DNA from 3 places in the Marvinbryantia formatexigens DSM 14469 genome. Region 2 is predicted to be linked to each of the others. Evidence: riboswitches for the same ligand, from Rfam matches in the RefSeq annotation. Region 2 holds a riboswitch; each other region holds the start of a gene.
What was found. A riboswitch is a leader RNA that binds a small molecule or an ion and turns the genes downstream of it on or off. The one in region 2 is predicted to bind cobalamin.
Positions count from the first base shown of each region.

Region 1 (5,294 bases), 550 kb from region 2:
CAAAATTCATGGATTTCAGTTTGTCCAGGATTGTTTCACAGGTATAGGCATTTCCCAAACTTTTTTCAAGGTAACGGTATATGACTAATGCAAGAAAACAGATCAGGAAATGTGCTTTGATACGCACATCGTCATGAAGAAATACAGGTCTTGCTTCAAAATCTGTTTTCATGATGCGGAAACATTCTTCGATTTCCCAACGGCCCTCGCTTACTTTTAAAATATCTTTTACGTCATCATCTAACAAATCTGTAGTTACAGCGTACATTCCATCATAGAGCGCTTCGGTTTCTATTTTATCTGTATCCAGATAATTCTTGATTTTAGCAGCTTCTCCTTCTTCTGTAACTGCAATCTTACCTATAAATCGTGCGGGATCGTTCGGGTTTCTGCGTTCTTTTTTTACTTTCCCGGAATGGAGCATTTTTTCGGCACGCTCTACCTGTGCGTCACGTATTGCTTTCTGATATTTTGCATATTTAGGAGAGTAAGTGACAATGAGACGCTGGTGCAGTGAATGAGGGGTATATGGTTCATCCTTATAATACAGGCCGGCATCATCCTCTGTAAGTCTGGAAAGATCTGCCGGAGAATCATCGGAAACACGTTTAAAGCCAGTTTTGTCCAGTGCCCATTTCCTGTCATCTTTATTCAGCTTTTTGATGGACTGGGTAACAATAAAAGCTCTCTGGCCTGCATGGTTTATTCTTTTAATGGCTTCTGAACCAAGTCCGGCATCACTGCAGTAAATAAATTTTGTACAACCAAAGTCCTGGAGGACTTTTTCTTCCAGAGGTTTTAGTGATGTTTGTTCATTCGCATTTCCGGGAAAAAGGGAAAAAGCAAGAGGAATTCCAGCTCCGTCCATAAACATCCCCATTTGAATGATTGGATTAGGCCGGTGTTCTTTTCCTTTCCCGTATTTTCTCTCCCCATCTTCCTGCTCGATCTCAAAGAAATAGTTTGTACAGTCATAATAAAGTATCTTATCATCTCGTTTTCCGAGAAGATGACTGTTTTTATAAACTTCAGACTGGATGAAATCGCATTCATTTCCCAGGACATCAAGAGCCCGGTATATATCATGTAATTGATAAGAAGGTTTTTCCAGGAATTCAGAAGCTATCTTAAAAGAAGAACGCTTACTTGCTGGTTCCAGAACCCTGGCATAGATCAGATCGGAAAGGATGGCATTGATATCATACTTAAATTTATATTTATCTCTGAGCTTTCGGCAAGTCTTATCAAGCTGGATACGATAGTAAAAGGCTTGTGGAAAAAGATATCCTCCGCGGTAAAAGACCTGCTGACTATAATCCAGCTTCTGGTCAGAGTGAAAAGTTATCTGAACCGACTTGGCCTGCTGTTCTTCTTTGTATCTGAGTGTTTCCAGTCTGGCTTCCTCTCTGGCCCATTTCATGACATCATCGCGGGTAGGACCGTGTTCTGGAAGAAGTTCTTTCAAGGTTCCGGATAACTGCGCAAAATGGATTCTGAAAATAGCGGAAAGCAAAAACCTGACCATCAATCTCCGGCATCTGATGGATTTTGGGAAAGACACAAAATTCACAATCGTTGTCGGGAACAGCGGAGAAATCGTGCATTCGATGAAAGAGCTGATTCCCGTTGCCTCTGAATATCTGAACAAAATGAAACAGGAGTAATATATTATGAAGGGCGCTCACAGAATCATTGTTGAATCAAAGAAAATCCGATACGATTTTACCATTAGAAGAAATATCACCATCCTCACCGGAGACAGCGGCTCCGGTAAAACCGTATTGATTGATTTTATCCGTGACTATAGAAGATACGGTACTGACAGCGGCATTGTAGTCTCCTGCGACCTCCCCTGCCGAACATTAGACAGCGAAGACTGGGAGCGGCAGTTGGAAGGCATATCCGGTTCCATCATTTTTATTGATGAAGGAAGCCGCTTTCTGGCTTCAAAAAAATTCGCGGAGCTTGCTTTGAAATCAGATAACTACTTTGTGCTCGCAACACGGGAAAAGCTGCCAATGCTTCCTTACAGTGTCCGGGAAATATACGGCTTCCGTGAATCCGGAAAATTTCACGAAGCGAAGCAGAAGTACAACGAAATATATAATCTTTATTAATATGGAGCTATTCCAAAAGAAAACTTGCCAGAAGTTATTTATCTTCAAGAATAGTAACAGCCGCCAAAAAAGTCATGCATCTGATCATCTGGGATTAGATAAAATCAACAAAAAAGTTCTCTTGCAAAGCATACAGCTATATGCTATCATGAATTTTGTCGAAACAAAGCAGGTGAATTTCCGTATCCGGAAATGAGAGGGAATCAGGAAAAGCCTGAGCGATGCGGTCACTGTGAGCAGGGAGCTTCCCCGGATATCCATTGCGGCGAATGCCGTGAGAAGGAGGGACAAGCGCAAATCTGTGAGCCAGGAAACCTGCCTGCCTTGTGCGAAAGAAGCTTCCATGCAAAGCATCCTCGCAGATTTGTTCGTATCTACGACACACGCAGCAGTTCCGTTTTCCGGTTCATGCAGCCGGCTGCAAAGCCCGGTCCCAACTACTGCGCACAAAACGATCTGTCTGGTATGCCTGTCTGTGAAGACAGGCTTTTTTGTTGCCATGCATCCGAAGGGAGCTGCCGGTGGCAGGTCCTGGAGGAGCCATAAAAAGTTCTCCAACTTTTCCGGGCATGCATCCAGACCAGGATTCTTTTTTATGGACTTCCAGTAACCAATCACTCATTTCATGATGTTGGGGCAAAAGTCCCGACCATAATATCTATGGAGGTGCAAGATGAAAAAAAGAAACCAATTACTGACACTGATTATGGCTGGCGTAATGGCGCTCTCCCCGGCAGCAGCTTTTGCTGAGGAAACAGAAGCCGAAACACAGGAAGCCGCTGTGGAAACCGAAGCTGCGGAGACAGAAGCTGACGGCACAGAAGCCGCAGATGGCGACGTATTTCCTTTCACGCTGGTGACAAAGGACGACCAGGAGGTCACCTTTACACATGTTCCGGAGCGTGTAATCAGCACCAATCCCAACACCGGAGAGCAGCTTATGGCGCTGGGTCTCGGCGACAAAATTATCGGAACCTGCTATAACAACGCCCAGCTTCCGGAGCAGTACCGCGAAGAATACGAATCAAAGCCGGTTATCTCTGACAACAACGGTTATCCGTCCCTGGAGGTAGTTCTGGACCTGGAACCGGATTTCATTTATGGAAGAAGCTCTGCTTTCAGCGATTCTGACACGGCGATTGCCACACATGATACCTTAAGCGATTACGGCATCATGTCCCTTTCTTCCATTGAAGGCTACAAGCTTGGCTGCGACGTGGAAGATGTTTATCAGGATTTTTACAACCTCGGCAAGATTTTCCAGGTTGAAGACAAAGCAAATGAAATCGTAGACGGTATGAAAGCCCAGATTGCGGCAGTCGAAGAAAAAATCGCCGGAACAGAGGAAGTGCGGGTATTCAACTTTGACAGCGAACGTGACGGCGGCGCCTACACACCCGGAAATAACTTCACCTCAAAGCTGATGCGTCACGCAGGCGGCGTCAATGTATTTGAGGACCTTGAAAAGACCTGGAACAACGTAAGCTGGGAAGCCGTTGTAGAGGCGGACCCGGAGGTTATCGTCATCAATGATTACGGCGATACGACCGCAGACGAGAAAATCCAGTTCCTGCTGGACAACGAAGCCCTTTCCGATGTAACCGCCATCAAGAACGAAAACTTCCTTGTTATCACGCTTCCGGAAGTATTCGCCAGCACCCGTGTGGGCGATACGATTGAAAAATTTGCCCAGGCATTCCATCCGGAGTGTTTTGAATAATTTCATATGAAACGGTTATGTAAATTCATGAGGGAACACGTGGGGATAACCTGCGTGTTCCTGCTAATACTATTGATTCTGTCGATGATTCTTGCCATCGGAATCGGGCCCGTCAGCATCCCTTTCCAAACGGTCTGGCAGGTGGTTCTTCATCATCTGACCGGCATAGGCGATGTTGAAGATATCCGGATGAGCACCCAGAACATCGTCTGGCATCTGCGGACGCCGCGGGTGCTGATGGGCGCTATGGTAGGTTCTGCGCTGACGCTTTCGGGCGTCGCCATGCAGTCGTTTACCAAAAATCCGCTGGCAAGTCCCTATGTGCTCGGCGTATCCTCCGGCGCAACCTTCGGCGCTTCGCTTGCCATCGTCACCGGAGCGCTCTCCTTCCTTGGCGCATACTCTGTCCAGGGCGGCGCTTTTATCGGCGCAATGGCGGCGATTTTAATTGTTTATTACATGGCGAAAAGCGGCAAAGAGGTGGCGCCCATCAAGCTGGTTCTGGTGGGAACGGCTATTTCCGCCATGTTTACCGCATTTTCAAACTTTCTCATTTACAAGGCCCCGGATGACAGCAAAATCCGGGAGGTGACGTTCTGGACGCTTGGCAGCGTAGCCAGTGCCCAGTGGGAAGAGCTTCTTCCCCTGTTTGTGGTACTGATACCGGGCTTTCTGTGCCTGTACGCTCTCTCAACCTCCATGAACGCGCTTCTTATGGGAGAGAGCAGCGCGGTGACGCTGGGAATCAATATCAATCTTGTGCGCAAAATCACCGTCTTTCTGTCTGCGGCGCTGACCGGCACGGCAGTGGCAGTAACCGGCAGCATCGGGTTCGTCGGACTTGTTATTCCGCATATCGTGCGGTCGATGGTCGGTGCGGACCACCGGAAGGTGATTCCGATTTCCACGCTGCTGGGAGCGATTTTCCTGGTCTGGGTGGACGTCGGTGCCAGAATGCTCGACCAGCCCAGCGAAATTCCTATCGGCATTATTACTTCCATGCTCGGAGCACCTGTCTTCCTGTGGATGATACGGGTACGGAAATATTCCTTCGGGAAATCTTAAAGGAGGCGGACCTATGCTCAGTGCAGAAAAAGTAAGCTACCGCACCCGGCAGGTGGAGATTATCCGGGATATTTCCCTCACCGTAAACCAGGGGGAATTCGTGGGCGTCATCGGTCCGAACGGAAGCGGAAAATCGACGCTGCTGAAAAATATCTACAAAATGCTTGTACCCGTTTCGGGAGATATTCTTCTGGACGGAAAAAGTCTTCTGAAAATGTCAAACCGGCAGATGGCGGAACGCATCGCGGTGGTTTCGCAGGAAAGCGAAGCAAATTTTGACTTCACCGTCGAAGAGGTCGTGCAGATGGGGCGCTATCCCAGAAAACGTCTGATAGAAGCCGCCAATGACCATGACCGCGAGATAGTCTGCCATTCGCTGGAAATGGTCGGAA
Region 1 covers NZ_CP102268.1:2,202,487-2,207,780, reverse strand. Annotated here, with positions in the region: partial or broken gene NQ534_RS10510 (IS1634 family transposase) at 1-1,471, opposite strand, end outside; partial or broken gene NQ534_RS21730 (DUF4869 domain-containing protein) at 1,473-1,664, shown strand; gene NQ534_RS10500 (P-loop NTPase family protein) at 1,671-2,117, shown strand; cobalamin riboswitch at 2,271-2,454, shown strand; gene NQ534_RS10495 (ABC transporter substrate-binding protein) at 2,791-3,837, shown strand; gene NQ534_RS10490 (FecCD family ABC transporter permease) at 3,877-4,902, shown strand; gene NQ534_RS10485 (ABC transporter ATP-binding protein) at 4,916-5,294, shown strand, end outside.
Region 1: it holds a riboswitch for cobalamin, as region 2 does, so the genes downstream of both, NQ534_RS10495 (ABC transporter substrate-binding protein) here and NQ534_RS12935 (ABC transporter substrate-binding protein) in region 2, are expected to answer to the same signal.

Region 2 (5,294 bases):
GGAAGTAAAGGCAATGCTCCGTGACCAGACCCGCCTGACTTCTGATATGAAAGTGCTGCTGAATCTGGAACTTTCCGATTTTGACCAGGAATCCGTAAAGAGTTACAGGGTGTGGTTCGCAACCAGGCATCCTGACCATGCGTGGACGAAATTGCCGGATGGGGAGTTCCTCGAAATGATTGGCGCTGCCAGTGATGACTGTAAGGATAGGGCACTCCATCCCACCTGTGCCGGACTTCTCATGTTCGGGAAAGAATATAAGATTACAAGGGAGTACCCAGCGTATTTCCTGGACTATAGAGACCATGCAGATCCTTCTGTCCGCTGGACGGATCGGATTCAGTCACAGTCGCCGGACTGGTCTGGAAATGTATTTGATTTTTTCACCCAGGTTTCCAGGAAGCTGCTCCGGCTGCTGAAAGTTCCGTTTAAACTTGTCGATATGGTTCGTGTAGATGAGACCCCAATGCACGATGCGGTCAGGGAAGCATTGGTAAACTGTCTTGTAAATGCAGATTACTTTCTCACCCGTGGTGTTGTGATTGACAGCTATGCTGACAAGATCATCATTAAAAATCCGGGGACGAGTATTGTGGGAAAACGGCAGATGCTTCGCGGCGGCGATTCAGAACCCCGCAATGCAAACATTATGAAGATGTTTAATCTGATTGGGTATGGTGAACACGCAGGCAGCGGTGTGCCAGACATATTTTCAGTGTGGGAAGATGCCGGATATATAGAACCTACGATCGAGGAGTATTTTGGCGAAGATGGACCAAGCAAGACAGTGGTCACATTGCCATTGGTGGAGAAAGGTTCGGTCCTTTTAGGAGAAGAATCAGAAAAAAGACCAGAAAAAGGACCAGAAACCACAAAAAAAGAGAGTGAGATTAAAAGGAGGACAGCTGCTGTATATGAATTAATTGCAAATGACCCATCGTTTTCACGTGCTGAAATTAGTCGGAGACTGCAATTGTCCGATAAACAGGCAAAATTGGCCATAGAGATATTAAAAGAACGCGGACGAATTCACAGAGAAGGTTCTGCCCGGAAAGAAAAATGGATTATAACTGGCGAATGACGTCAGATATTTCGAAGAAACCAGAAAGGGCGCTTACAATTGTGTGAAGAAAGGGGCTGTGAAAAAAGAACGCTTTTAGGCAAAAAATTTAAAAATAAAATTGGCTTGAATATAGATGCCGCAGCCACATAAAATAAAGTTGTGATTGTATTTTGCGGGAGAATCTTGTAAAATGTAATTAGAAAAGCTGTGCATCAGCGGTGGGTTGACACCTAAAATCTGATACGTTTTCCGAACGCAGGTGTCGGAGGTTGACAGGCAACGGAAAAACCTGTTATTATCTAGACGTAGGTGCAGGAGGTTGGCAGACAACAGAAAAATCAATCATGAGAAGGGAATGATCGGTGCTGCGGCGCAGACATTCCCTTTTCTAAACACTTTTATGAAAAATGTCTGGACAGGCGTTTGACGGAAAAGGATTTTTCTTTTTCAAAGGATGGCTCCCCGGTTCAGAAAGTATATGCGATTATCTCTAAAGAATATAAGGAAGAAAAATATTCGGTTCTTGAAAAACTGGATAAAGGAATAACACTGGAAAACAGTTTTTTTTCAGAGGATATTGAGTGCCTGTTGGAAAGAAAAACACTGTGTAGTATTATATAGGAACTGTCTGTAAAGGAAATATACGGAAACAGCGAATCGGCTTCCCGTAGTCTGCCCGTTTTTTATAAAAATAAAAAGTCCGATAAGCATCGGACTTTACAAAAGCTGATGACGGGACTCGGACCCGTGACCTCCTCACTACCAATGAGGTGCGCTACCACCTGTGCCACATCAGCCTGCGCGATTACTCGCTACAGTATGAAATGTTACCATACTCTCACGCGATTGTCAAGCAAAAGATTTGTATTTTTGTATTTCAAAAAATGAAAAAATAACTTCCACTGCAGGGGGAAATATGTGGGTACTTTTTCATTTTAGATGCGCCGTTACGTTTTGAGAATAAGCTTTACAGACGAATGCATTCATGTTATGATAAGTTTGTTAAAAATAAAACACAAAAAAGTTCCGGTGAAGGACATAGATGGAGAAAATCTGTCCGTCATCGGATGAAAAGGGAATGCGGTGAGAATCCGCAGCAGCCCTCGCTACTGTGTAGGGGACGAATTATCAAAGCCACTGATGCGTTGCCATTGGGAAGGTGATAAGGAGGAGGAACCAAAGCCAGGAGACCTGCTTTTTTGTGAGGTATGTATTATTTTCGATGGGAAAATAGATGCATTTGCTGAAGCGGGAAATCATAAGGCGTGCTGTTTTCATCGGGAGACAGTACGCCTTTTTTGATTCTCTTTTCACATATCCGTAATCTGCCCATCATCAAAAAGGAGGACAAAGGATGAAAAAAGCAGCCGGTATATTTATGGCTCTGACAATGTGCGCTACGATATGCACAGGATACCGGCAGGAAGCAAAAGCAGAAGAAACATCAGGAAACCATGTTGAAAATCTGGTTATCGGTACTACGGCTGAAAACAATGTATTTAATGCCCTGACCCAGACGGATGCCTTCGGCAGAATGAATTATAACGGATTTACGCAGGGAGATTTCGTGTACCGTGACGCAAATAATGAATTGCAGCCGTATTTCTTTAAGTCCTTTGAAATATCAGAGGATGGAAAGCAGATTGATTTCACATTCCCGTTGGATGCGGTATGGCATGACGGAGAACCGGTGACAAAAGACGATATTGAATTTACATTTGAATACATGCGGGACGTAAAAAAAGTTGGAAGCTTACAGAATCTGGAGCGGATTGAATTTACGGGCGAGGACAGCGCATCGCTGATTTTCTCGGAACCGGATGCCTACTACTGGATTAATTCCACCTGCAATAATAATGCCTGCGTGTATCCAAAGCATATCTGGGAAGGCGTAGAAGACTATTCATCCGTTACCGGACCGGAAGCTGCCATCGGCTGCGGACCTTACAAGCTGGTATCGGTGGATACGGATGCCCAGACTTCTTATTATGAAGCGGTTTCGGAGAATGCAATCCTTGGCGAGCTGACAGTCGACAGCGTGACTGTACAGAGCTATTCGGATGAATCGACCCTGATGATGGCTATGATGAACGGGGAAATTGACGCTATGTACAATTACGCGAACCCGATTGATGCACCTGTGATTGATACGGTAAAAGGGACAGCGGATATTGATCTGGGAGAGAGTCCTTTCAGCGGATGCTATCAGCTGGAATATGGAAAAGACCGTGCACCGGGCAATGACGAGGCATTCCGGAAGGCAGTGAGTACCGCGCTGAATTATGAACTGCTTGCGTCCACCATTAACGGCGAATATGGTACGGTTCCCGGAACCGGAATTATTCCGCCTACCTGCAAAGGCTATGACGAGACGCTCCCGATGCTTGAATATGATGCGGAGAAAGCAATGGAGATGCTTGATGAAGCCGGATATGTGGATATCGACGGGGACGGCTACCGTGAAATGCCGGATGGAAGCGCGATGGATCTGGCTGTCACGCCGCAGTACAGCTCCAGCATGGACCTTAGAATGCGTATTGCGGAAGTAATCATGCAGAGCCTCGATAAAGTAGGCATTAAGAACCATATGGACAATGACAGCATTACAAACAGTGAGGTCTGGGAAGCAAATATGACAGCAGGAGATTATGATCTGTCTATCACCCTGACGACATCCGGTATGGCATCTTACAGCACCGCATTCCGTTATTTCATGGGCGAGCTCCGGGAAGGAGAATCCTCCTGGATCTGGGGAACCGTTCATGATCCGGAATATAACGAAGCATATTATGCAATGACCGGCGCGACCTCGGACGAGGTTTACATCGAAAACTGCAAGATACTGCAGAAATATATGTCAGATACCAGAGCAGCTCAGGCTCTGTGCTGGGAGACGGCGTTCTTCCCGTATCGCACGGATAAATATGAGGGCTGGACCAACTACCCGTCCTGGGGAGTAATTAACAACACCACCTGGTTTGAGCTTACAACAAAATAGTCAGAAAACGGGGCGCTGCCAGAGTCGCAGCGCCCTGACTGTATGAGCCGAAGGAGAGAGTATTTTGCAAAAACACATACTGAAAAAAACAGTGATTGCCCTGGCAACCATTTATCTGATTATTACAATCAGCTTTGTACTGGTACATATTATGCCCGGCGATCCGATTATTCATCTGATTGGACAGGAAGAATACTATTACCTTCTGGATAATGATCCGGCTTATCTGGAGACACTGATTGAAAAGTACGGACTGAATGACAGTCTCCAGATGCAATATGTAAAATATTTAAAAAGCATTGTCACTTTAGACTTCGGGATTGCCTATTCCAACCAGAAGCCCGTCGTAGAAAATGTACTGAGTGCTTCTAAGTGGACCCTGATGCTTTCCGTACCGGTCTGGATTCTGGGAGGCATCATCGGAGCTGTTCTCGGCGTACTGGCCGGGTGGAGACCCGGAAAACTGTTTGACCGGATTATGACGCCGGTCTTTCTTGTATTGAACACGATGCCCTCAAACTGTTTAAGTCTCCTGCTTCTAATGGTTTTTTCCTATAAGCTGCGTATCTTTCCGATTAACGGCATGGTGTCGGCAGGGACACAGGGCATTGACCGTGTTTTAAGCATTCTTGAGCATATGTGCCTGCCACTGATTATTCTGCTGATATTCCGTATATCCGGCGATTTTATGCTGATGAAAAGCGCGGTTTCACAGATAAGAAACGAAGAGTATATTCTGACGGCCAGGTCAAAGGGGCTTCCCGGAAAGAATGTACTGTTTCTCCATGTCATGAAAAATGCGATGGTTCCGTATCTGACTTCCTTTTTAATGCAGATGGGGAATCTGTTGTCAGGCTCCATGATTGTAGAAGTAGTTTTCGGATGGAAGGGTATGGGGATGCTGATGTACAATGCGGTTCAGAACCGGGACTTTCCCACGGCGCAGTTCTGCTTTCTGCTCTCAGCCGTATGTGTAGTTGGAAGCAATCTTCTCAGCGATATTGTAAATGCGGCAGTTGACCCCAGAATCAAAACAGGAGGTGCCTATGAAGCGTAAAAAGAAAAGAAACCCGGCAATGACGGCAGGGCTTCTGATTATTGGATTTTTCCTGCTGGTCGCTATTTTTGCGCCGTTTATTGCGCCATATGATCCAAATGAAATGATGATCAGTTATCTCCCGCCTTCCAGGGAACATCTTCTGGGAACCAATGACGTAGGACAGGATATTTTTT
Region 2 covers NZ_CP102268.1:2,753,499-2,758,792, forward strand. Annotated here, with positions in the region: gene NQ534_RS12925 (DUF8451 domain-containing protein) at 1-1,081, shown strand, start outside; tRNA gene NQ534_RS12930 (tRNA-Thr) at 1,788-1,860, opposite strand; cobalamin riboswitch at 2,071-2,276, shown strand; gene NQ534_RS12935 (ABC transporter substrate-binding protein) at 2,418-4,061, shown strand; gene NQ534_RS12940 (ABC transporter permease) at 4,126-5,118, shown strand; gene NQ534_RS12945 (ABC transporter permease) at 5,108-5,294, shown strand, end outside.

Region 3 (5,294 bases), 450 kb from region 2:
GCCCCGGTAGCTGGTCCGCTCCAGGTACTCTCCCGGCGTATCAATCATATTTTTATTGATAATCTGCACCGTCTGGGTTTTGTGATACCTCAGCTCCTCGTTATTGATTTTCTGGCAGAGCGTTGTTTTTCCTGCGGTCGACCGTCCAATCAGGATGACCCTTTTTTTCCGGTCCAGCTCCTCTGTTTTCTTCATTTCTTCTGTCATTTCTGTCTGTTTCCTGTTCTTTTTCTGCCCCGGCTGCCGGTCTTTTTATCCACCGCGCCGGCCGGTTTTTCTCCCGCGTCAGGTCTTGGTAACGGTAGTCTGTGCAAAGCCCATCATGCCGCAGAGGACATCCATCACGTCCCGCAGCGCCACCTCCACCGCCGCCACATCCCCGGTTATCACCAGAGAGCCGTTAAAACGGTCCACAAAACCGATTTTTACATCGGCGGACTTTGTCGCCACATCCGCCGCAATCATGGCTGCCTCGCTGGGTGTAATCGTCATAATGCCGATGGCTCCCTCCGCGTCTATCAGTCCAAGCTTTGCATACAGTCCCTTATCCGGATTGGCGATCACATGCGCCAGCGTCACCTGCTTGCCAGGCACAAATTCCTGTATAATACGCTCTTTACCCTGTAGTTCTGACATACTGTACCGCCTTTCTTTAAGGGAGCTTTCCGGTAAAGGCTTTCCGGTAAACTGCTTTGATATCCTCCAGCGTCACCGGCTGCGGATTTGACGCCGTACAGCTGTCTGCCAGGGCTGCCGCCGCCATAGCGTCCAGCTCGGCCTCAAACTGCTCCTTTGTCACGCCCGCCGCTTCAATGGTAGACGGCATGTTCATCCGTTTAATGAAGCTGCGCGCGGTGCGTATCATATTCAGCGCGCTCTGGCGCACATTGCTTGTATCAAGACGAAGCAGCCGCGAAATCTGCGCGTACCGTTTCGCCGTCGGCGTCAGCTTTTCCGCGGCGCAGCCCGCATTGAAGCTCATAACGTAGGGAAGCAGAATACCGTTGGCTCTGCCGTGGGGAATATGAAAACGCGCCCCCATCGCGTGAGCCATGCCGTGATTCAGTCCCAGTCCTGCGTTGGAAAACGCAATGCCCGCCAGACAGGACGCATTGTGCATTCCCTGGCGCGCCTTTAAATCTCCCGGATTCTTATAGGCGGTCATCAGATAGTGGTTTACCAGCTTGATTGCTTTCTCCGCGCAGGCGTCCGTGAAATCATTTCTTCCTGTGGATACGAAAGCCTCCACAGCGTGTGTAAACACATCGATTCCGGTATCCGCCGTCACAGAGGGCGGCGCACTCTCCACCAGCCGGGCATCCAGCAGCGCCACATCGGGAAGAAGACTGTCATCCACCAGCGGATACTTGACGCCCTTGTCTTTATCCGTAATCACCGCAAAACGGCTTACCTCGGAGCCGGTGCCGCTGGTCGTGGGAATCGCGATAAATTCCACAGCCTTGCTGTCCCCGGCCTTGCGCGCCACAAATACGATTGCCTTTGCGGCATCGATGGCTGCGCCTCCGCCCATGCAGATTACGGTATCCGGTTCAAACTCCAGCATCCGGCTGGTACCCGCCGTCACCATCCCGATATCCGGTTCTCCGGAAATATCAGAAAAAACGGTGTACTCCACCCTGGCTTTGTCCAGTCTGGCTGTCACATAATCCGCCTTGCCGCTGCTTGCCATAAAGCTGTCCGTTACGACGAATACGCGCTTCATTCTGCCAATCATGGCGTCCAGACCGTCGCCCATAACAATCCTGGTTCTGACTCCAAATTGTTCCATAACTGCTCCTTTCTTTGTATTTTTTTCTATCTTCACATCCGTCAATAAGCCGGAATGAAAAATAGCTTAGTTATGCAGGAAGGCGGCTATTGCCACGTTATATTCCGGAAGTCCCTCCTTCTGCCACAGAAGCGGCATCTCCAGAAGCTCTCCGGAAATCCTGCCCAGATCAAACCCCAGCCCGGAAAAGGAATAGCGCATCTCCTCCGGATGTCTGCACGGCTTCCCGTCGATTCTGGCACAGCGTCCGCAAAGTACGCAGCAGCCCGCCATAATCGTCTGCGAAGGCGTAATCACCTTCTCCAGCGCCAGAAGCGCCTGCAGCATTTTCTTTTTTGCTGCGCCGTAGCTCTGCTCACGCAGCTCCTCCGCACGCCCAGGTGCGGTCAGCGCCTCTTTTCTGACCCGTTCCTCATAAATCACCTTCAGGCCTATCGCCTGTACATACCGGTACTTTCCCGCAATCTCTTTCACCGGAGGCACTCCGGGCGGACAGGACCAGTTTTTCTGATATTCCGGACACTCCCTGCAGAGAGGAACGAAGGTTTCCGGCTGACAGTATTCTGCGATCCATTCCGTAACCTTCAGCGTCTTTACGCAAATCTGCGTCCGATACATAAAAATCCTCCTTCCTGAAAGAGCCCCGCTCTGCAGAGTTTCCTGCATAAGCGGTATATTTCTTCTGCATCTGCGTGCGCGTTCCCGCGGATAAAAACAAAAAAGTACCCGACTGTGTCACAATCAGGTACTTCCTCTGGCAATCCACTCGTCATGTCAGATTTCTCTCCACGGCCGCTCTCAGATAAAGAACTGGCAGGTTCTGACATGTGCGCACCGTGCGAAAGAGGTGATGAATTACTCGCATAAGTAAACATGCTCGTGAGCACACATACAAATTAAGCACACTCCGCAATCTGCGAAGCATACAAATCATGCATACGCCGCAAGCAGCTGAGCACGCAGAGCATGCTCACTCCGCTGTCTGCGAAGCATACAGGTCATACACACTCCCAGGTCCGGGGAGCTGTCACGTGTGTTATATACAGGCAGGTCTTCTGACTCAGGCATCCTCATGACTGCTTATCTTCTCAAGTTTTTGCCTCAATGATATTTTTTGCAGTCACTACGCCAATACAGCAACGGCTTTGTACGGGATTCTCACCCGTTTCCCTTTTCACCTGCCTTCTGTGGCAGGCACCTGTATACCTGGAACTATCTACTTATGCTGCAATTATATTATTTTACTTCGTCAATGTCAACCGCATTTATGCAAAATTACCAAAATCAGAATCATAATTTTCATTAATTTATTAATAATAGTACATTCTGTTAAGAAAGTATAAAAATTCCATAAATATATTGACAATCGCATATATGTATGCTATTCTATCATAACTCTTTGCACTGCATATAAATCTACAGTACAAACTGAGCAGACCGTAACAGTCCGTTATGGAGTCGGGTCACATGCGTGACAGTGGAAATGTTCATCCACGGGACAGTTGTTGCTAACTACTGATTCGTGGGTGTTTTTGTATTCAGAAGCAATTCTTTAAAACTCCCACATATATTTAGTGCCATAGAGCTATCTTATTTCAGGAGGTAACTGATATGGAGAAAAATCAAATAACACAGGAAAATGAGTTTCAGAGAACTGCCAACAAGGTGTCCGCCGTGACGATTGCCGGAAATGCGCTGCTTTCGGTTTTTAAGCTGTTTGCCGGAATTTTTGCGCATTCCAGCGCTATGATAAGCGACGCCGTTCATTCCGCATCCGACGTATTCAGCACAGTCATTGTCATCATCGGCATAAAGCTTGCGTCAAAGGAATCCGACAAGGAGCATCCCTACGGACACGAACGGATGGAGTGCGTCGCCGCCATTATTCTTGCTATGGTGCTGTTCGTTACCGGACTTGGCATTGGTGTCAACGCGCTGCAGGACATCCTGCGCGGTGATTACAGCAATCTGGAGGCGCCCGGTCTTCTGGCGCTGATTGCCGCCGTTGTTTCCATTGCGGTAAAAGAAGTGATGTTCTGGTATACCCGGTTTTACGCAAAAAAAATTGATTCCAGCGCCCTGATGGCGGACGCCTGGCATCATCGTTCCGACGCTTTTTCTTCAGTCGGAGCGCTCATCGGTATCGCCGGGGCAAGACTTGGCTTCCCCATCATGGACCCTGTCGCCAGTCTTGTAATCTTTGTATTTATCATCAAAGCCGCCTGCGATATTTTCAAAGACGCGATTGATAAAATGGTCGACCATTCCTGCGACGATGAGACAGAAAAGCAGATTCACGACTGCGTAATGAGAAATCCGAATGTGCTGGGACTGGATTTGCTGCAGACACGTATTTTCGGCAATAAGATATACGTGGATATTGAAATTCTCGTGGACGGCTCCTATCCGCTCTGGAAGGCGCACAAAATAGCCGAGGCGGTGCACGACGATATCGAACAGAATTTTCCGAAAATCAAGCACATTATGGTACATGTAAATCCGTCAGCAATGCCGGAGTAAAAATTATGGGCGGCATTCATGCCGCCCGTTCATATTCTCTCCTGCTGCTTTTAAATTCAAAATGTTTTCCAGCACTTTTCTTTCAGAAACCGGCTGATAACAGAGATATCCTCCCCCTCATAATAAGCAACCAGCAGCTTTTTAAACTCCGGCACTTCCTTCTCCGGAATGACCAGAAAGCCCTGCCCGTGAGCAATCAGATAATGATTGGCGTATATCACAGATGCTCTTTTATTCCCATCTATAAAAATCTGTGTTTTCATGGAATACATACACAATGCAATCGCCTTATCAATATCGCTCTGACCGGATGCCAGTATTTCTTTAATACGCTCTTTCACAACAGACTCTATCGGAACAGGCGGTATATATGAACATCCCCCAATCGTTACCGGAATTCCGCGGATTCTTCCTCCATTCAAAAAAAAGCCTTCATTTACAAGCTTTGCAATATGGCAGAGAATATAATAATCACTCTCACTCTGAATCACATCTTTATCAAGAATAAATTCCCATGCATGTTTCAGATTGAGAATTTTCTGTACATCCGTTGCTGTCATTCCATACACTTTGCCATTTTCCAGAATCTCTTCCGTTTGCGGGAACGAAGTAGCCACGCCCTCCAGAATTGCCTGGTTGTAGATATTCTCCTTCATATTTGCCCTGGCAAAATCAAGATTTTCTATCACACGCGGCGGCAATTCGTTTTCCTCATAGCCCATTTTTGCTAACTGCTTATCAATCTGTCGGATTTTTTTTCGCAGTTCACGGGCTTCCCTTGCATTTCTCAGTAACATCTGATATAACTCTTCGGAATAAACATCCACATAAGTTGATGTAAGACGACTTCCCACACGTTTTCTTACATATAAATACTTCTTGCCAGCCGTTTCCTTTACTTCTGGTGTCCCATCGTATGCCAGAAGATTCAGGCGCGCCTGATAATCTGCCTTCTCCTGTAATAAGTTTTGTATTTCCTCAAACG
Region 3 covers NZ_CP102268.1:2,304,874-2,310,167, reverse strand. Annotated here, with positions in the region: gene NQ534_RS10985 (EutP/PduV family microcompartment system protein) at 1-207, opposite strand, end outside; gene eutS (ethanolamine utilization microcompartment protein EutS) at 286-636, opposite strand; gene NQ534_RS10975 (1-propanol dehydrogenase PduQ) at 653-1,789, opposite strand; gene NQ534_RS10970 (DUF2284 domain-containing protein) at 1,856-2,407, opposite strand; cobalamin riboswitch at 2,818-3,006, opposite strand; NiCo riboswitch at 3,208-3,293, shown strand; gene NQ534_RS10965 (cation diffusion facilitator family transporter) at 3,401-4,309, shown strand; gene NQ534_RS10960 (DUF6788 family protein) at 4,366-5,294, opposite strand, start outside.
Region 3: it holds a riboswitch for cobalamin, as region 2 does, so the genes downstream of both, NQ534_RS10970 (DUF2284 domain-containing protein) here and NQ534_RS12935 (ABC transporter substrate-binding protein) in region 2, are expected to answer to the same signal.